Regions from separate parts of the Priestia sp. FSL H7-0729 genome, predicted to be linked through region 2. Evidence: riboswitches for the same ligand, from Rfam matches in the RefSeq annotation. Region 2 holds a riboswitch; each other region holds the start of a gene.

Region 1 (4,992 bases), on a different contig from region 2:
AAGGAACAATGACACGGGTGAATCAGGCAGTACAGCAAGAGGATGAGAATGGGCAACCATACGTCGCAAATACATATCAGACGGAAGCGGTATGCATCCCTGGGACATTTGAGTTGATTATGCGTGGGGACCAGCAAGGATATCTCGAAGCGGTACATGAAGGATTACAGCAGATTGCTGAACAGTATCCGGGTAAAACGGTAGTGGCAGCCCAACTGTCCATGGCTCCCGCAGCTGCACAGGTTACAGCAGACACAGGCATTGCGATGCATACCCCATTGGCATTGCTTACGGCGTATTTGGAGAAGAATTTGGGCATAGCACTACAATGAACTCACCTACTGAATATCACAAATAAACGAGGTGAACTAGTATGCGTTTCCTCTATATTGTTTTACTGTTTATAGCAGGTTTTTCCTGTTCCGCATTTCTATACGGAGGAGCACCAAAACTCAGTGACGCTCTTTTATTTGTTATCGCAGGAATTCTGTATAAGATATGGACCACTGACAGTCACAAAGCTAATTCTGAACAACACGGAGAGCGCTCATAGAGTTTAAAATCATATCATTGAATCAAAAAAAGCCGTTCTTCTCTGCAATGACAGAGAAGAACGGCTTTATCTCTATTTCAGACTGCCCAGTTTAAGCTGTACCGGCGCCTAGGAGCGTGTCCGATATTCCTCGGCCTTTTCCTGCATACCCGCTGCTACAGCCTCATTCTCGGACAATCCTTTATCCGCCGCAAAGGCACGGATGTCCTGCGTAATACGCATGCTGCAGAACTTTGGTCCGCACATGGAGCAGAAATGAGCTTCTTTGGCTCCTTCTGCTGGCAGCGTCTCATCATGGTAGGATAAAGCCCGTTCCGGGTCCAGTGACAGGTTGAACTGGTCTCTCCAGCGGAACTCGAAGCGCGCCTTGGACAACGCATCATCCCGGCGCTGGGCACGTGGATGGCCCTTCGCCAGATCGGCGGCATGAGCAGCGATCTTGTAGGCAATAACCCCTTCGCGTACATCATCCTTGTTAGGCAGGCCCAAATGTTCTTTTGGCGTAACATAACAGAGCATGGACGTGCCGAACCAGCCAATCATGGCCGCCCCAATGGCGGACGTGATGTGATCGTATCCTGGCGCAATGTCGGTCGTTAGCGGCCCAAGTGTGTAGAACGGTGCTTCTTTACATATCTCCATCTGCAAGTCTACATTCTCCTTGATCTTATGCATCGGCACATGCCCCGGCCCTTCGATCATCACCTGCACATCATGCTTCCACGCGATCTGCGTCAGTTCCCCAAGCGTAGCCAGTTCCGCCATCTGTGCTTCGTCATTGGCATCGTAGATACTGCCAGGACGAAGTCCATCTCCCAGTGAGAACGCCACATCATACCTTTTCATAATCTCGCAGATTTCTTCAAAATGAGTGTACAAAAAATTCTCCTGATGATGCGCAAGGCACCATGCTGCCATAATGGACCCGCCCCGAGACACGATGCCTGTCATCCGCTTGGCCGTCATCGGGATATAACGCAGCAGCACGCCTGCATGAATTGTAAAGTAGTCCACGCCCTGCTCTGCCTGCTCAATGAGTGTGTCACGGTACAACTCCCAGGTCAGCGCTTCCGCTTCGCCATTCACCTTCTCCAGCGCCTGATAGAGCGGCACCGTGCCAATCGGCACAGGTGAATTGCGGATAATCCACTCCCGGGTGGTATGAATGTTTTTGCCTGTGGACAGATCCATCACCGTATCCGATCCCCAGCGTACCGCCCAAGTCATCTTCTCGACCTCCTCCTCGATGGAGGAAGATACAGCGGAATTACCGATATTGGCATTGATCTTCACGTGAAAATGACGACCGATCAACATCGGCTCACTCTCCGGGTGATTGATGTTGGATGGCAGAATGGCCCGTCCACTCGCCAGCTCCTGACGTACAAATTCCGGCTCCACGCCCTCACGAATTGCGGCGAATTCCATCTCTGCCGTAATGACTCCCTGTCTCGCGTAATGCATCTGGGTCACACAACGTCCCGTCTGTGCCCGCAGCGGTTTGCCGCGCAATCCGGGGTACTCTTCGGCGCCGGCTCTCTTCCCTCCAGGCTTCAGTCCGTTATCCTCCGGTTTAACTGTACGGCCCTGATAAGCTTCGACATCGCCACGCTCTGTGATCCAACGGGTGCGCAGAGCTGGCAGACCTGCACGGATATCCGCATGGAATCCGGGATCGGTCATGGGGCCGCTCGTATCGTAGACACGCAGCGGTTCGTTATGCTCCACCCCTTGGGGAGTATTCGTGTCATGAAGGGCTATCTCACGCTCCGGAACAGCAATGTCCGGCCGTGAGCCCTGAATGTAGACTTTGCGGCTGCCCGGAAAGGGCTGAACCCGTCCGGCCGTTCCTGTTTCTTTTTCAACCTGCTGATCATTATGTCCCTGTTCCGTCGCTTGTTGTCCCGTTTGATGTCCTGTACTCATGTTCGCTTGTCTCCTCCTCAGTGTTTGTCGCTTGTTTGGTTGGTTTCATCATTAGCTCGCTTACGTACCTGTCCCAAATCATGCGCAATGCAGAGAAGAAAAAGCGATCCTACAGCAGACCAGCAGAGACATTTCATGTACAGTTCACAACAGACCCGAAATTAGCACATATCATGGATCTAAGCCAAGAAATCTCTTTTCCAAGCCCACTTTCGCAGGTTATTGAAAAAGCAGTCCATGGAGTGTGTGTTATATCGCCCGTTCACTGTAATAAAAAAAGCCGGTCCCCGAAGGAACCGACTTTTATGTCCATCACCAATAATGCTCCTGGTTGCAGCTCCTTATCGGGGACCTTCAAGAGTCACACATATGGTGGTTGTGGTCATATCGCCGATTACTTCCCTACGCTGGTATGATCCAGATCAGGTGCAAAGGGTCCAGAATCTCATGCGATTCCGTCTCAGTCCGGACAATTCGGACTCCCCCAGTAACGTTAACAAGTTGCGGCTTACATCAGCCGCCGTTCATATTCAATGAAGCTGGCCCCGCTGGGCCGTCCATTACAGAGTAGCGCAACCAAAACATAAAAACAACCTTTATATTCCAGATCACTAACTTCATTGGTGACAGACCTTACCTCAACATCAAGATAACATGAGCCCCATCTGTGTAGCAGCTTCCTTTAGCACAGGTGCGTATTCGTGCAAAGTCTCCTGCGAAAGTCGGCTGACAGGCCCTGAGACCGAGAGAGCAGCTGCAATATTGCCTCGACGGTCCATAATCGGTACAGATACCGCGGCAGCTCCCGGCTCACGTTCCTCATAACTCGTCGCATATCCGTTATCCCGTATATCTCCCATTTGCGCCAAATACACCGCGGGATCAATAAACACAGGCCATTCCGGCCCGTTCATCAGTTCCTCACGATCCTCGTCCGTGGCAAACGCCATCAAGACTTTGCTGGAAGCGCCCACGGACAACGGGAGTCTAACACCGACAGGAGCGACTCGGCGTATCGCCTGATCACTTTGCACAGCCTGAATCCGAATCCGTTCACTGCCATCCCGCAGGTACAGACTCACGGTCTCCCCCAATCGATCTCTCAGTCGCTCCATCGCAGGCAGCAGCAGAATCGCCGGATCATCACTGCGGGACATATGAGCTGACAGCTCCCAGATTCGGATGCCAAGTCGGTACTTCTCTGTTGCTGCATCGCGGATCACGAACCCTCGATCCTCCAGCGTAGCCATCAAACGGTGTACTGTACTTTTGTGCAATCCGATCTGGCTGGCAATTTCGGTAAGTCCCAGATCACTGCGTGTGGTAAAACATAATAATATATCCAGCGCCCGTTCAACAGCCCGGACGGTTAACTTGCGATCTTCCATGGCATAATGCCCTCCTCATGTTTCATCACATGAAACTTGGTTACATAAATTATATGAGAAACGGTCTCATCTGTAAACCAAAAAGAGCCAAAATTGAAATAAGCGTAAGCATAAATTGTTCCTTTTTATAAGACTTAATCCCCTGTAATTTACACACTAAGGTAATGTTACCCATATATCTTAAGAACTATATAACAATTGCGTAACAAATGCCCTCAATCAATTGACTTTGACTATATTGGAACATACGATAAAGATATATTATCTTAAGATATCGCTCTGAAGCAGGCTCTGAAATAAACGCAATTCTCTTTTCATGTCGTTGTTATCTTCAACTGAACTTCAAAGGAGGGGCATTCATGTATCCAACATCCCAGAGCGAAGCCCCGCTGCATACAAAAGTGTCCGATCTGCCCTCTTCGTTATCACCGAGGCTAATTCGGTTCAAACATATTATCGTAGCGTTGCTGCTCTCCGTTGTATTTTTTCTACTGTTTTGTTTTATTGCACTGCACGGTTATATCGCATGGGTATTATCCAATCCAACGGTAGCGCCTGTCTTCTCCAATCCAATGCAGGCCAAAAATATGAAATACGAAGACATTACGTTCCCGGCAGCAGATGGCAGTCGGACGATGCAGGGATGGTATATACCTGCTGACAATGCCGCAAGCAAAACAATTATTTTCAGTCACGGCTATGGTGCCAATCGTGAAGAAACATGGGTACCCATGTATGACCTGGCACACTATGCCCATCAACTTGGGTTCAACGTGGTCATGTTCGATTATGGCTTCGCCTCACAGGTGAACAAAGCTGTAGCCACAGGTGGCAAAGCGGAGTCTCAGCAATTACTGGGTGCCATCCAGTTCGCCAAGCAGCGCGGTGCGCAGGAACTGGTTGTCTGGGGTTTCTCCATGGGTGCCGGTACCGCGCTTCAAACCGGACTGATTACACAGGAAGTGGATGCGATGATTCTGGACAGTACGTTCCTGCTTGAGCCGGATACGCTGTACCACAACATTCATAACCAGATCGATCTCCCGCGTCAGCCTACACTGGAGATTATGAAGCTGTTGTTCCCTGTTCTGAATGGTACCGGATTGCAACAGATTCCTTACCAGG
Region 2 (4,992 bases):
AACACAGTAAAGCCCTTTTCAAGCAAAATTTCGCAAGCCTTGTACGTTTCAATCGGATCTGGGAGCAATGTTATTCTATCACCGATGACTTCAACTTTTATCATATCACAAAGTCCTGAAGCCCGCGCAAGCTCGGCAATCCGCACCGCTTCTTCCGCTGTGGAAGCCCCAGCCGTATTCGGAAGAAGAGTGTATTGGTCCAGATCCAATGTATCCAGGAAATGCGTCTGATTACGTTCCTCCAGGTTCAGACGACGAACAGCAAAGGTCAAAACTTCCGTTTTAGATGCTTCCACAGCCTGACTTTGCACTTCCAGATCCGAAAACTTGCCTGTTCCGAGCAACAATCTGGACTCAAACGTATATTTACCAATGTTTAACATCATCAACCGCCTCCTACAAAATGTACAATCTCGATTCGATCGCCTTCTCTTAATGCCGTCGTTTCATGATACTCGCGGGTTAAAATATGCTTATTCAGCTCTACAACTACAGTCTTAACTTGAAGGTCCAATGATTGGAGCAGTTTATCCACTCGATTCAATCTGTCATCAATCTCCATCCGTTGGCCATTAACGATGATATTCACTGCACCACTCCCTCTCTGTTCAATCGCTCAGGGCTCAGCACCTCAATCCCGAGTTCTTCCGAGCTTTTACCAGCGATTAACTCCGCGATAAGCCTGCCTGTTATCGCACTAAGCAAGATACCGTTGCGGTAATGTCCACAGGCGGCGAACAACCCGGGTATACTCTTGCATGCACCAATATAAGGCAGCCCATCTGGAGTTGCCGGTCTTACGCCCGCCCACGCTCGCATGAATCGTGCTTCTTTCATCCCAGGTACCCAGTGGGTAGCCGCAGTTAGCAGCTTCAGAACACTCTGTACAGAAACGTTCAGATCGGTTCTGCCTGGCAGACTGGTTGCCCCAAGCCAAACTTCGCCATTGGCTTTGGGAACAATATAGATATCCTCTGCATACACCGTTCTGTCAGGTCTGTACCCTGCATGTTCAACTGAGAACTGAACGGCGGCTATTTCACCTTTTACCGACCACACAGGCAAGCTCAAATTTACATGTCTCATCAATTCTTCACTCTGTAATCCAGCCGCTATAATGACGTGTTTACATTTCATCTCGCCGATCGATGTGGTAACCCCCTGGACGCCATGTTCGTTTGCTTGCACACGTATATCCTGTATGTCCTCGATAACCCGTGCTCCCAATGCTTGAGCGGATTCGGCGTATGCCTTCGTTAGATGGATTGGAAGAATCTCACTCTCGTAAGGTCTGTAGTAGGCTCCATACGTATCTCTGTTAAGCCAAGATGCCTCTTGTTGTACAGTGGAACGATCCCACCACACCTCATCAGCAGACAAACCAGAATTTCGATTGTTCTTATAGTGGCTTAATTCGCTGTATGATCGAAAAGGGGTGAGGAATCCATGGCGTTGCAGTCCAACTTCTACCTCGCTGAGGGTAGCCATTAGCACTTGTTGCTCAATAAGCAACTGCCTGCTTTGCCTGGCAAGCTTAGCCATCAAAGGATGAACAAAATCCTCACTATCTGCCGCCAGCATTCCAGCCGCTGCGCAAGAAGTGCCTCCTGCAATCGCCGAACGCTCCAGCAACAGTACATCCTGTCCTCGGGAAGCAAGTTCATATGCAATGGCACAACCAACAACGCCCCCGCCTATAATAATCGTTTCTGCACAAATTTTATCCAGTTTATCAGCAACACTCTTGCTTCTTGATTCCGGTTCAGGTTTCAGTTGATGACTGAGATGATTCCTGTTCTGACCCGTTACAATCTCTTTCATCCTCTCATCTCCTTTCAGCGGCTCAGACTTCCTGTAGCAACGATAGCCTGCCTTAGTGATGCAGCGGCCCGATCCGGTGAATCGCTCGACCATACATTTGAGATCACAGCGCCCCCCTGTGCGCCTGCGGAGCGAATCGCATGAATGTTACCCGGCCTTATACCTCCGATCGCGATGACAGGAATGGAGACACTTCTGCATACTTCATCAAGAGCATATAACCCTCTTGGTTCAAGATCAGGTTTACTGTTGGTTGAGTAGATATGCCCGAAGAAAAGGTAATCGGCTCCCCGTTCTTCAGCAATTTTTGCCTCCTCGATGGAATGAACAGATACACCCAGACGAATTCGCCGCACATTGCTTTTAACATCATTATTGGAGTTGTACTTGAGCAAAGCCTCTTGCGCCCAATGTACACCGCCATAGATGTCATTCTGTGAAGGCAGTTCTGAGCCATTGATAACGATGCGACAAGAGGGAATGCCAGCGCTACGCAGATTTTCAGCCCAAGCAATCTTGTTTTGCCATGTGAGTTGTTTCTCTCGTATGTGAATATAATCCACCCATGGCCATACGTCCTTTGCAGCTTTTACAAAAGATGCTTGATCCCCTGCACCCGTAGATACAACATGCAATTCAAATGATTCGTGAACATGTTCATGAGAAAATGCCGTACCATCCCTCTCCTTCCATGTGTAAATTCTATAAAAACACAAAAAAGCCACTCCCGTAGGGGAGTGGCTGCGTAGTAATCATAGGATCAGATGACTGACTAATACATACAGTTCAATTCGTGCCAATAAAGCTATAGAACTTATAGCCATACCGTTATAAACGGAACTGCATGTTTCAATTCGCTAAGCAGACGGTTGAAAGCCTCTCGAGTTACCGTTTGCTCACGTCATTCACTGAAACGCGCTCGCCACTTCCCTACGCTGGTATGATCCAGATCAGGTGCAAAGGGTCCGGAATCGCATTCTTCCATCTCAGCCGCATCGTGCGGCCCCCCTAGTGTTCATATGAAGTTGTAGCCTATGTTACCATAGACGGATTTTTTTGTCACCGTCATTTCTGTTAAACATGGTCTTGAATCTTCTAGTTTTTCTCGGACCATTCTTCGACATTCCATGTTTTGGTAACCCAACCCTCGTAGAAATCAGGTTCATGAGATACAAGTAACACCGTTCCCTTGAATTCTTGCAAAGCACGCTGCAACTCCGCTTTGGCTGTGACATCGAGATGGTTTGTCGGCTCATCGAATAAAATCCAGTTGCTTTCACGCATCAAGAGTTTGCATAAACGAACCTTGGCTTGCTCTCCACCACTAAGCATGTTAAGCGGACGGGTAATGTGCTCATTTTTCAACCCACAGCGAGCGAGATGACCCCGGACCTCATTCTGGGTCAAATGTGAAAACTCATTCCACACATCCTCAATGGGCGTGATGTTGCCAGCACGAACTTCCTGTTCAAAATAGGCCGTTTCGAGATAATCTCCCAAAAAGGTCTTTCCACTGAGTGGAGATATTTTGCCCAGAATGGTTTTCAGCAGTGTAGATTTACCCACACCATTACAGCCTACGATGGCAATTTTCTCACCACGTTCAATTGTCATTGTCATCTTAGGCAGCAAAGGATACGTATATCCAATTTCAAAATCAATGCCCTCAAAGACCGTTTTGCTGCTCGCACGGGCATCCTTGAATTTGAACGTTGGTTTGGCTGCTTCATCTGGACGATCAATACGTTCAATTCTGTCCAGCTGTTTCTCCCGGCTCTTCGCTCGACCTGAAGTTGAAGCACGTGCCTTATTACGCTGAATGAAATCTTCCTGCTTCTTGATGTACTCTTGCTGCTTCTCGTATGCATCAATATGCTGGGCTTTATTCATATCAGCCATCTCCAGGAACTTGTTATAGTTCGCTGCATATCTCGTTAATTTGGCAAATTCCAGATGATAAATGACATTTACGACTTCATTCATGAATTCCGTGTCATGGGAGATTAAGAGAAACGCATGCGGGTAATCCTTCAGGTAACGTGACAGCCATTCAATGTGCTCTACATCCAGATAGTTGGTCGGCTCATCTAGCAAAAGAGCTGTAGGTTTCTCAAGCAGAAGCTTGGCAAGAAGCACCTTGGTACGTTGTCCACCACTTAGAGCTGCGACATCTCGATCCAGACCAATTGCGGACAAACCAAGTCCATTGGCCATCTCTTCCACTTTTACATCAATCAGATAAAAGTCACCCTGTTCCAGTTGTTCCTGAATATCGCCCATCACTTCCAGCAACTGCTCCAGCTTATCTGGATCTGCATCTGCCATCTGGTCTGTAATATTCATCATTTCTTTTTCCAATTCAAGCAACGGAAGGAAAGCATCCTTAAGCACATCACGAATCGTCTTGCCTGGTGTAAGCTTCGTGTGCTGATCCAGATATCCATAACGGACCTTAGGTGTCCATTCCACTTTTCCACTGTCTTTAAGCAATTTACCGGTAAGGATGTTCATTAATGTAGATTTACCTACACCATTGGCACCCACAAGTCCTACGCGCTCTCCGGCGAGCAAACGAAACGATACATTTTTAAATAACGTGCGATCTCCAAAATTGTGACTCACGTTCTCTACTGACAATAAACTCATAAGATGAGGTTGCTCCTATCTATTAGACATTACTTTTATTATGGTTCCGAAACCCTATTCTAGCACAGGTCCCGTCTTTTCTGAAAGTAATGTAAACAGTTCATGAACCTCTTCCAAGATTTTGTCATACAGGCTACCCTAACGATTAGAGCAGTTATATTCGAAATAGCCTTGTGCAGCTGCTTGTCTTGCGTCTGTGAACACTTCTTCGGCACGGTAACCATTACCACATGTGGAGGGATAGTAGTACTTAATACCCGTTAATGGATCTACTCCACCTACGATGGCTGTTTTCTTTACAAGTCTGCCTCCACCAATCGCATAATTGTTGATCTTCTGGTCACCCACACCGATCCCCTGGATAAAAGCCATAATCCCTGTATCGTTAATGGAGTTATACCAATCTTCTTGTGCAATCAAGGGCATCGTAAATGTATAGGAAATACCGTTCTTTCTGGCAAACTCATTATGACGGTTAATCACATCAGCCAGATCATCCTGCACACTAGTTACAATTCGGCTTCG
Region 3 (4,992 bases), on a different contig from region 2:
GTACAAGCCTGAGCTTGTCCTAGAAGATCGTCAGAGGTGCACCTCTGTCCGACCCACAACCTAATCCTACCAAATAAGGAAGGTAACTAGAATAATCATTAGATCAGATATATCCTGACATCGCATAATGACTGTCATATCGGCATTTTCTGCAAGTCAGACCCTTGGAACAATATGCTGATATCAACCTCTGGTATGCTCATTTGTAACGTATATACCTCTGACTTTAATCCCCAGTAAATAAGAAAGATCACTACATTTGTCTCCAAATGTGTGATCTTGAATGGCTTCCGGCTTGCTGATATAAGATATCAGGCTCCGAATCTCTGACGGTAACCGCACTTTCGACACAACTCTTCCACAGCTTCGCGCTTGGAGAAGCCATATACCAGATTGTTCGCTCGTTCACCCTCAATAATCTCCGAGAATGACTTCTCGTGCACATTACCAAGGTTAATGACACCCTCACCATCAAGACAGCATGGAACCACCGTTCCATCTACAAGCACAGCTGCCTGACCACGCAATGCATGGCAGAAGCCTTTGCCGTCATCTTCAGGTGCATCCAGACTCGGCCACTGGAACTCATGGTCCTGATTCAGGTATACATTCGGGGCAATTTTGACCCCGCTGCCCGGAACTACTTTTTCCTCAATTCGGAAATCCAGATTGAATTCACGTTCCAATACTTCAAGGGTCTCCCGATTTCGATTCATCTGAGCATTCGTGAAGTTATCCTGCGTCAGATTCCACAGTCGGAATGAGATGATGACATTGTGTTTCACTGCCTCGTGTACAAAAGACAGAATGTTGCTCAGATATCCGTCACGGTCGGTTGAACCTTCATGCCCATCGAAGCTGTGCAGGGAGAAATTCATCTGCCGCAGCGCCGGTTTGCCGAGCAATTTATGCTGAGTCTTGGGCAATAGTGTACCGTTCGTTGTAATGTTCACCTTGAGTCCCTTCTCATGTGCGGAATCGAGCAACAGATCTATTTTGGGATGCAACAAGGGTTCACCTTTGACATGTAGATAAATATGATTGGTGTGTGGTTTAACTTGTTCCAGTATATTGTTGAAGACTTCAGGGTCAATGAATCCTTTGGCACGCTGCGTCTGTGGACAGAAGCTACACGCCAGATTACAGATACTTGTGATCTCAATATATACTTTTTTGAACGTTTTCAACTCGGGTCCCCATTCTGCCTAGGAGGGAGAACAATCCCACCTGCATTTTGTGATCCGGCCTATACGGGCCATCCCTATTATATCGAGTTCATGAGCCAAGGTAAATCAGAGAACAGGTTTATCGAGTTGAGTCAAAATGATTTGGTCAGTGCCAAATGAACAGATTCAATCGCATGAATACGTGTTGTATCAAATAACGGAACTTCTGAATCCTCTAGTTTTACTAATAATCCAATTTCGGTGCAACCTAATATGATTCCCTCAGCTCCATCATCAACCAGCCTTTGGATCACCTTTTTATAATACTCCCTTGATAAGGGCACAATTTTCCCTAAACATAATTCCTCATATATTATTTTATTGACAACTTTTCTATCCTCTTCATTCGGTATCAGAACCTTAATACCATTAAATTCAATTCGTTTTTTATAAAAGTCTTGTTCCATCGTATATTTTGTGCCGAGTAAACCAACCGTACTTATTTGGGACTTATGAATTTGATTTGCTGTTGAATCAGCAATATGTACGATGGGTAATGTCACTTTTTCTTCAATATGTTTAATCACTTTATGCATCGTATTTGTACAAATTACAATCATTTCTGCTCCTGCCTTTTCCAAAGACTGAGCAGCATTCCCCAATAATTCACCAGCACTTTCCCAATCACCTTCAGCTTGATAACGCTCGACTTCTTCAAAATCCACGCTATATAAAATGCACTTGGCTGAATGCAATCCTCCCAATTTATTTTTCACTTCTTCATTAATAATTCGATAATATTCTAACGATGACTCCCAGCTCATACCACCAATAAGGCCAATCGTTTTCATATACACTCCACCTTCCATTGAATACATCCCGAAAGCAGTATATAGAAATTTAATAGATATTGTACCGTATCTACCTGATTAAATAAACCTGCCCCAGTAAGAGGAATAGAGGGACCTGGAGCAATTCCGGCAACGGATTATTGCTTCTACCCGAATGATCTGGCTGTACAATCCAAATAATCTGACCGGAACCATTTTCAGATCAGTACTCACATTCTTTCCGAGCGCCCCTTTACATTCCACTTGAATGTGATATATGCTGAACACACAACTGCATATCTTGAACAATGCACTAGGGGAGCCTTACGGCTGAGACGAATCGAATGATTCGGACCCTTTGAACCTGATCTGGATCATACCAGCGGAGGGAAGTGGAGCGGCCTTTTGGTAAGTGGAATTTTTCATGTATGTGAAGATAAATTGCGAATTTAACTTACAGACCCACTCATTTCTCCGGAAATGGGTGGGTCTTTTTATGCTCTTTTGCAGAGCACAAGATGCCGTTGTAATTCCAGCAGTCTGACATCAAGGAGTGAGGATCAGATGACCAACCATGTAACGATGAAGAACGTTAGCTTCGCTTTTCCCGAAAAAAAGATTTACCCGTGCTCGCCAATGTGTCGTTTCAGATACAACCAGGAGAATTTGTCTCGCTCATCGGCTCCAGCGGATCAGGAAAAAGCACGCTCTTCAAGCTGCTCGCAGGCTTGCTTGAGCCAACCGTTGGCACCATTGATATAGCTGATGTGCCGCGAGGAGAACGGCTCGGACGAGTCGCCTATATGCCGCAGAAAGATCTGCTATTGTCCTGGCGGACCGTATTGGAGAACTGCATGCTGCCTGCGGAGTTGGCACCCGGCCGACAGGACAAAGACAAGCTACGGGCCAATATCATGGCAGGATTGGCAAGGTTCGGCCTGTCGGGTTATGAACAGGCCTATCCAGATGAATTGTCCGGCGGCATGCGGCAGCGGGTGGCACTGCTTCGTACCATGTTCACAGGCGGTCAGCTCATGTTGCTGGATGAACCCTTCGGTGCACTCGACGCCTTAACCAAACGAGAAATGCATCGCTGGTTGTTGGAGCTGTGGGAGGGCTTTGGCCAAACGTTTCTGTTCATTACACATGACATCGAAGAAGCCCTGCTGCTCAGTGATCGGATTATCCTGTTAACTCCAGGAGGGCATGGTCCGCAGTTACGGGAGATGACTGTTCCTTTGCCACGTCCAAGACATTCGGACATGATCTACGAACCAGCTCTCGTGCAGATGAGACGACAACTGGAGGATCAATTTCATGCAAAGGGATAAAGGTAAGGCTAGCGTCTGGACGTGGTGTTTGAAGTGGCTTTCCCAATATGGTCTGTTTATTGTGCTCATGCTCTTATTACTGGCGATCTGGGAAGCGATTGTGCGTATGGGATGGGTGCCTTCCTTCATCATTCCCGCGCCAACGGCCATCGCAGGCTCACTGGTTGAGCATCGTCGTCTGCTGCTGACCATACATCTGCCTGCGACCTTTATGGAGGTTGCTGTTGGTTTTGGAATATCCATAGTGACCGGAATTACCCTAGCAACAGGCATGCATATGAACCGATCGATTGAAAAGGCGTTGTATCCCTTTATCGTGATCAGTCAGACCATCCCGTTGATTGCCCTGTCCCCCGTATTCATCCTGTGGTTTGGCTACACATTGTGGAGCAAGGTCGCCGTGGTGTTCCTGATTGCGTTCTTCCCCATTGTAGTCAGTACATACGATGGACTCCGCCAAGGCGATCCGGAACAGCGTGAACTGCTGCTCACCATGGGCGCCAGCAAGTGGGATATTTTCCGCAAACTCCAGGTTCCGCTGGCACTTCCCTCTTTTTTCTCGGGTCTAAAGATGTCTGTAGTGTATTGCGTGGTTGGGGCAACGATTGGCGAATGGCTCGGTGGCAGCAAAGGTCTCGGATACTTCAGCCGCCGCATGTCCAGCAACATGAACACGGATGCCATGTTTGCTGCTATTTTGCTGTTATCCCTGCTTGGGATCGTTTTGTTTGTACTGATTGCCTGGCTGGAGAAACGGTTTAACACACGGCGGCATGGAGGCAAAAGAAAGACTGGATAATCTTCGAGAGTGAACCCGATTTAATGATAGGAAGTATGATTTCCAAACACCTTTTTCACATATCAGCAATTGTGTTTCAGTCATCACGTTGCCCGTTAACATCCTGCTGTTCATTTCCTACAAACCAAAACGATGAAATGAGGAACTTCATTTATGACTAACAAAGGTATATACTCCCTGCTTCCCATTATGCTCATAAGCCTGTTGCTGATCGTTAGCGGATGTGGCACCACAGGCGCCAGCCAAAATACGCCAACAACAGATTCGAAAACCAATGCACAGCAAGCAGACTCGCCTGTAACAGACCCGGCATCAGCTGCTAAAGATAAACTGTCCATCATGCTCGACTGGTACCCGAATGCAGTACATTCCTTCATCTATGTGGCCCAGGAAAAAGGATACTTTGCAGATCAAGATCTCGATGTCGACATTCAGATGCCTGCGGATACCAATGATTCACTCAAACTTGTTGCTGCTGGTAAAATCGATCTGGCTCTAAGCTATCAGCCCCAAATTTTGCTCGCGCGTGGCGAGAACATTCCTGTGCGTTCCATTGCTGCTGTTGTTCGGCACCCGCTTGTGCATCTGTTGACCGAGGCAAATAGCAACGTGAGTTCACCCAAAGATCTTGACGGAAAAACTGTCGGTTATTCTTCGATTCCGTTGTATGAAGCAATGCTACGTACGATGATCAGCCACGATGGTGGCAACCCGGATAACATGAATCTGGTCGATGTTGGGTTCGATCTGATTCCTTCCCTGGCTTCTGGACAGGCGGATGCGATTATGGGTGGTTTTATTAACCATGAACAATTGATTTTGGAGAAAGAAGGCCATGCCATGAGATCCATTAACCCTGTCGACTA
Region 4 (4,992 bases), on a different contig from region 2:
CACCAAGGATCTTGTTGGATTTGTCAAAAGGTAAGGAAAATGCAATTTTTCTCGCTACTGGGCCAACAATGAAGGACTCCACCAGAAAAGCGATGACAAAACACAATATGAATTGAAACAGGATCTCAAGCGGGGACAACTTGCCAAGTATCCCAGTGTGCCACAAATTGAAAGTCATCATCACCAGGACCATTCCTGTACACATCATTAAGCCGAAAATAATTTGTTCCTTCTTGCTCGTAGGCAATTCTCTCATCCTCTCTGTTTACCTTCGTAATTATAGAGATGATGAACCCCACCACATAAGTGAACATTCCGTGAACAAATATGATTTTTCCAAATTAAAATTTGTGGAAGTAACAATATCTATTATCTAGTTCTTCTCCGATACAGATCCATTTATATTGGCGCAAGAAATATAAGCAAGCTTTGATGAGCTGGAGCAAAAATTCAACTCAAAAAATTGTGGGTTTTTTCTATAACATAAATTTCCAGAGAAAAGACAGTTTGGATAACGCTGTGATTGCTATTTGTTTGAAAACAGCGCCTTTCTGATTCGTAGATTCTGCTGGATGTTCACCTTTAACCGCAAGTGTACTAAGTGCACGTTTGATATCCATAGCCTCTGTTAGTTGGTTGGCGAATGCAGAACCGGAAATGACCACAGCGGATTCGGTATTGAGGAAGGCAGATCTGGGATCAAGATTATACGAACCAACCATGCTGAGGTAATCATCCATGACAAATGATTTGCCGTGTATGGAATAAGGGCCTTCGTATTCATATATAGCCAGACTGGTATCAAGCAACCGTTTTTTAGTGCTTAAGTATCCCGCGAAAGCCAAAGGGTTAGGGGTCTGTTGGATTGAATTCGTCAGCATGACCCATTCTGCTTTTGGATTCATCGACAGATGTACGGCTTTCTCCATTTTCTTGGTAGGAATGGCATATGGCGTCTGAAGGTACACTTTCGACTTTGCTTGATTGGCGAAATGAACAAATGTCCTCCACATGATGGGGTCTTTATACAGCCTTTTAATTGGATTGTGAATGAAAGCAACGTGGTCGGAATGAAGCGCTCCTCGAGCCCATTCCTTCGGTAACTCTTTAACAAAAGGATCACTCTGAGCCTGGGCTTTTATATATAAATCAGCCAACTGAGCCAGCTCTTTTAACCCTTTTGCATGATGCTGACGTTTTGCATGTTTTTCTGGTTTGGTGAATGGATGGTTCCATAACTGATCTAGATATTGTTTCATTTCAACAACCGTGCTGTTCGTATTATCGTTTGGATTGTAAACAAGGACATCCCGATCAAAAACATAGTCTTTTGGGGGGTGCAATGCCATATATTTATCACCAATATTTTGGCCGCCAATGATGCCATATGTGTTGTCGACAAGAAGGATCTTGTCATGCAGACGGTTATGCCATGTCCATGGCATAAATAGGTGGAGCGGTTCATAATATCTTAATTCCACATTGGGGTGAGCTGCAATGGCATCTGGAATATCACGCAATTCTCCGCGCATGCTATGAAAAATCCCGTCTAAAATGATTCGAACTTGAACACCCCGATCAGCCGCATCGAATAAAGCAGCAAAAAAAAGCTGAGATGTTTTTCCCTTTTGAATGGAGTAATAGGCCAGGTCGATGCTTGTTTTCGCCTCTCGAATGGTCTGGATTCTCACCTGTCCCGATTGAAAGCCGTCCTCCAGGAGCATTACGCGATCTGTTGTACTTCCTTCTGTTAACGATTTTTGCATATCCGTATTTTCGATAGCAGATGGAGACGGAACCAAAAATAAAAGGTAGGCTGTGAAAAAAACGTAGGCACTATAACACAGAATCATTGCGATTATGGTTTTAAGGATCATTCAGTACTCCCCCATTTTTATGTAAAAGTAATTATTGATATAGCAGTACTATCTCCTTTTGTCTCTAAATTATGTTGTTTAAATGAATCAAGCTGCTCGGCTCAAGGCCAAACGATCAAAAACTAATCACCGAAGCGGCTGAGAAGCAAGTAGACGATGACCCTAAATCCGTTCCCATCCAGTTCCTGACTGGACACGACTGGGCCTCTGGCCTATAATTACACCTAGTAATGCCCGTAACTTCATAGTTTCCCAGGGGAGTCGGAATTGGCCGGCTGAGAGTGTATCCCACCAAGATACTAACCCTTAGACCTGATCTGGATCATGCCAGCGTAGGAATCGGAGTATATCGAAATGGCACAGCCCTATGGCTGAACGCCACCTCTCTAACGCCTGCACGCGTCCCGGATTACGGGGCGCTTTTTTAATGTTCTTTTATATAGCCAGAGAGCTAAAAAAAGTGACGTTATCCGGATCATAGCTGGTATAAATCTGTCGATTTATGCAAGAAGCTTGGATATGAAGCCAAGGAGTACCCGTGCCACTGGCCGGACATACCGAAGGAGAGAATCACAGATGAAATGGCGTAAAACAATGGGACTGTTGCTCTTATGTGTACTACTGGTGACTGTGGCCGCATGTGGCGGTAAAGAAGCTGCCCCGGCTGAACAGAACGGCAACACAAATACGGAGAGCAGCAACGAAGGTGACAACGCAGCCCTCAAGGATATTAAAGTCGTACTCGACTGGACACCAAATACGAATCATACCGGCTTATATGCAGCTGTAGATCAAGGTTTTTATAAGGCCGAAGGCTTGAATGTGGAGATTGTCCAGCCAGGTGCCGGCGGCGCAGATACAATGGTTGCATCGAATGAAGTGCCATTTGGCGTAAGTTATCAGGAAAGTGTAACGCAAGCCCGTACACAAGGGGTTCCACTCGTCTCCATCGCAGCGGTTATTCAGCATAATACATCCGGGTTTGCTGCTCCGGCAGATCGGAATATTAAATCACCGAAAGATTTTGAAGGTAAAACCTATGGCGGCTGGGGCTCCCCTGTGGAAGAAGCCGTGATGCAATCCATTATGGAAGGCGAAGGCGCCGATGTATCCAAAGTGAAAAACATTAACATGGGTGACGCTGACTTTTTCACCGCTGTGAAACGGGACATTGATTTTGCATGGATCTTCTACGCCTGGACGGGTATTGAAGCCGAACTGCGCGGGGAACCGATCGACATGTTGTATGTGAAGGATTATTCAGATGCATTGGATTACTACACGCCTGTCCTCGTGACGAACGAGCAGACGATTGAGAACGACCCTGAACTGGTGAAAGCATTCCTGAAAGCCACTTCCGAAGGGTATCAATACGCAATTGATCATCCAGAAGAAGCAGCGAACATTCTGATCAAGGCTGTACCGGATCTGGACAAGGAATTGGTACTGGCAAGCCAGAAATGGCTGAGTCCAAAATACACGGATGATGCCCCGCGCTGGGGAGAACAGAAACAGGAAGTATGGCAGAACTACACCGACTGGATGTTTAGCAAAAAACTGCTGGATGAACAGGTCGACGTGAGCAAAGCATATACAAACGATTTTTTACCCCAATAAAATTTCTCATATAAAACGAACTTAATATTTACACGAGGACGGAGAGGACAGAAATAACGTGAAAAAGCGAAGCGGTCGCCTTTATCACCGGATTTTCCCTTAGAGAAAGGGAATCAAAAAATCTGGGGATAACAGCGATTGGAAGGTTATTCTGTCATCGAAGTGGCAAGTGTAACAGTCATTGGTTCATTTTATATATCACGAAAGGAGCCGTGATCTCTCATGGCAAGCACACTGCTTAGCATTCAGGTTATTCCGAAAACGCCAAATGGCGAGAACTCTTATCCTTACGTAGATCGCGCCATTGAAGTTATTCAGCAATCCGGTCTAAAATATCAGGTGAACGCGCTCGACACCACGATGGAGGGGGAATTGGAGGAACTGCTGGAGGTTGTCCGCAAGATGCACGAGGTACTTGTGGAGGCTGGCAGCCCAAGCATCATCTCCCAGATCAAAATCGCCCATAGCCCTACTGGCTTCAGCATGGATACCCTGACGGAGAAGTATCGCTAATGCCTGCCTATTTCAAAAGTGTATGGCCGCCCATTGTGGCGGTTATTCTCTTTATAGCCCTATGGCAAGGAGCTGTCTCCCTGTTCCATATCGAGAAATGGATGCTGCCTGCACCGTCCGACATCGCCCGCGAAGCGGCAACCCAGGCCGAACGGCTTGGCATGCACGCTTCCGCAACCATTCAGTTAACCCTGATCGGATTCGCAGCCGGCACAGCGGTTGGATTACTGATCGCAATGGTGCTGCATCTGGTCCCTTTTCTCAAGTCGGCCCTGTATCCATTACTTATTCTTAGTCAAAATATTCCGACCATCGCGCTCGCGCCGCTCCTGTTAATCTGGTTCGGATTCGGGCTGTTGCCCAAGCTGATTACCATCATACTGGTCTGCTTCTTCCCCGTTGCGGTAGCTGCGATGGACGGCTTGACCCGTACCGATGCGGCGATGATGAACTACATGCGCATGGCTGGTGCGAAACGTCATCATATCTTCTGGAAACTGGAGCTTCCTCATGCTCTGCCATCCGTGTTCTCCGGTGTCAAAATCGCCGCTACCTATAGCGTGATGGGTGCCATCATTGCCGAATGGATTGGTGCAGACAAGGGCATTGGCTATTATATGATGTTGCAAAAGTCAGCTTATCGCACAGATCGGCTATTTGTCGCAATCATGATTATTGTCGCGCTCAGCTTGCTGCTCTTCCTGCTCATCGCGCTGCTGGAGAAGCTGCTCGTGCGCTGGCGTCCACAGAAGCGATAATGAAGCATGTAAGTCTATATATTAGGAAGTGATGATCATATGAATCGGCAACAGGACGAACACGTCCAGCCTGAACGGGGAGCACGCGCATTGGAACCAGAGCACGGTGAAAAACTTCACTCGGCTAATCCTGGTCTACCGACAAATACAACTGTTGCTACGGTCCCACCTGCACTGGACGTCGTAAATGTTCATGCATCATTCCGGGAACGACGGAGCAGGCTACC

Evidence for each region. A riboswitch is a leader RNA that binds a small molecule or an ion and turns the genes downstream of it on or off. The one in region 2 is predicted to bind thiamine pyrophosphate.
Region 1: it holds a riboswitch for thiamine pyrophosphate, as region 2 does, so the genes downstream of both, thiC (phosphomethylpyrimidine synthase ThiC) here and MHH93_RS00960 (thiamine phosphate synthase) in region 2, are expected to answer to the same signal.
Region 3: it holds a riboswitch for thiamine pyrophosphate, as region 2 does, so the genes downstream of both, MHH93_RS11065 (ABC transporter ATP-binding protein) here and MHH93_RS00960 (thiamine phosphate synthase) in region 2, are expected to answer to the same signal.
Region 4: it holds a riboswitch for thiamine pyrophosphate, as region 2 does, so the genes downstream of both, MHH93_RS20705 (ABC transporter substrate-binding protein) here and MHH93_RS00960 (thiamine phosphate synthase) in region 2, are expected to answer to the same signal.

What each region holds. Positions count from the first base shown of each region.
Region 1 is NZ_JBBOTQ010000016.1:51,507-56,498, reverse strand. Features, by position in the region: gene MHH93_RS24670 (aspartate/glutamate racemase family protein) at 1-332, shown strand, start outside; gene thiC (phosphomethylpyrimidine synthase ThiC) at 662-2,479, opposite strand; TPP riboswitch at 2,862-2,975, opposite strand; gene MHH93_RS24660 (IclR family transcriptional regulator) at 3,124-3,867, opposite strand; gene MHH93_RS24655 (alpha/beta hydrolase) at 4,227-4,992, shown strand, end outside.
Region 2 is NZ_JBBOTQ010000001.1:213,145-218,136, reverse strand. Features, by position in the region: gene MHH93_RS00975 (thiazole synthase) at 1-383, opposite strand, end outside; gene thiS (sulfur carrier protein ThiS) at 386-589, opposite strand; gene thiO (glycine oxidase ThiO) at 586-1,821, opposite strand; gene MHH93_RS00960 (thiamine phosphate synthase) at 1,836-2,537, opposite strand; TPP riboswitch at 2,732-2,841, opposite strand; gene MHH93_RS00955 (ABC-F family ATP-binding cassette domain-containing protein) at 2,917-4,467, opposite strand; gene MHH93_RS00950 (hypothetical protein) at 4,606-4,992, opposite strand, start outside.
Region 3 is NZ_JBBOTQ010000003.1:477,283-482,274, forward strand. Features, by position in the region: gene MHH93_RS11055 (radical SAM/SPASM domain-containing protein) at 312-1,187, opposite strand; gene MHH93_RS11060 (aspartate/glutamate racemase family protein) at 1,319-2,017, opposite strand; TPP riboswitch at 2,302-2,404, shown strand; gene MHH93_RS11065 (ABC transporter ATP-binding protein) at 2,623-3,327, shown strand; gene MHH93_RS11070 (ABC transporter permease) at 3,314-4,126, shown strand; gene MHH93_RS11075 (ABC transporter substrate-binding protein) at 4,280-4,992, shown strand, end outside.
Region 4 is NZ_JBBOTQ010000010.1:76,295-81,286, forward strand. Features, by position in the region: gene MHH93_RS20695 (DUF2798 domain-containing protein) at 1-247, opposite strand, end outside; gene MHH93_RS20700 (phospholipase D-like domain-containing protein) at 477-1,877, opposite strand; TPP riboswitch at 2,122-2,234, shown strand; gene MHH93_RS20705 (ABC transporter substrate-binding protein) at 2,454-3,494, shown strand; gene MHH93_RS20710 (thiamine-binding protein) at 3,717-4,007, shown strand; gene MHH93_RS20715 (ABC transporter permease) at 4,007-4,765, shown strand; gene MHH93_RS20720 (ABC transporter ATP-binding protein) at 4,805-4,992, shown strand, end outside.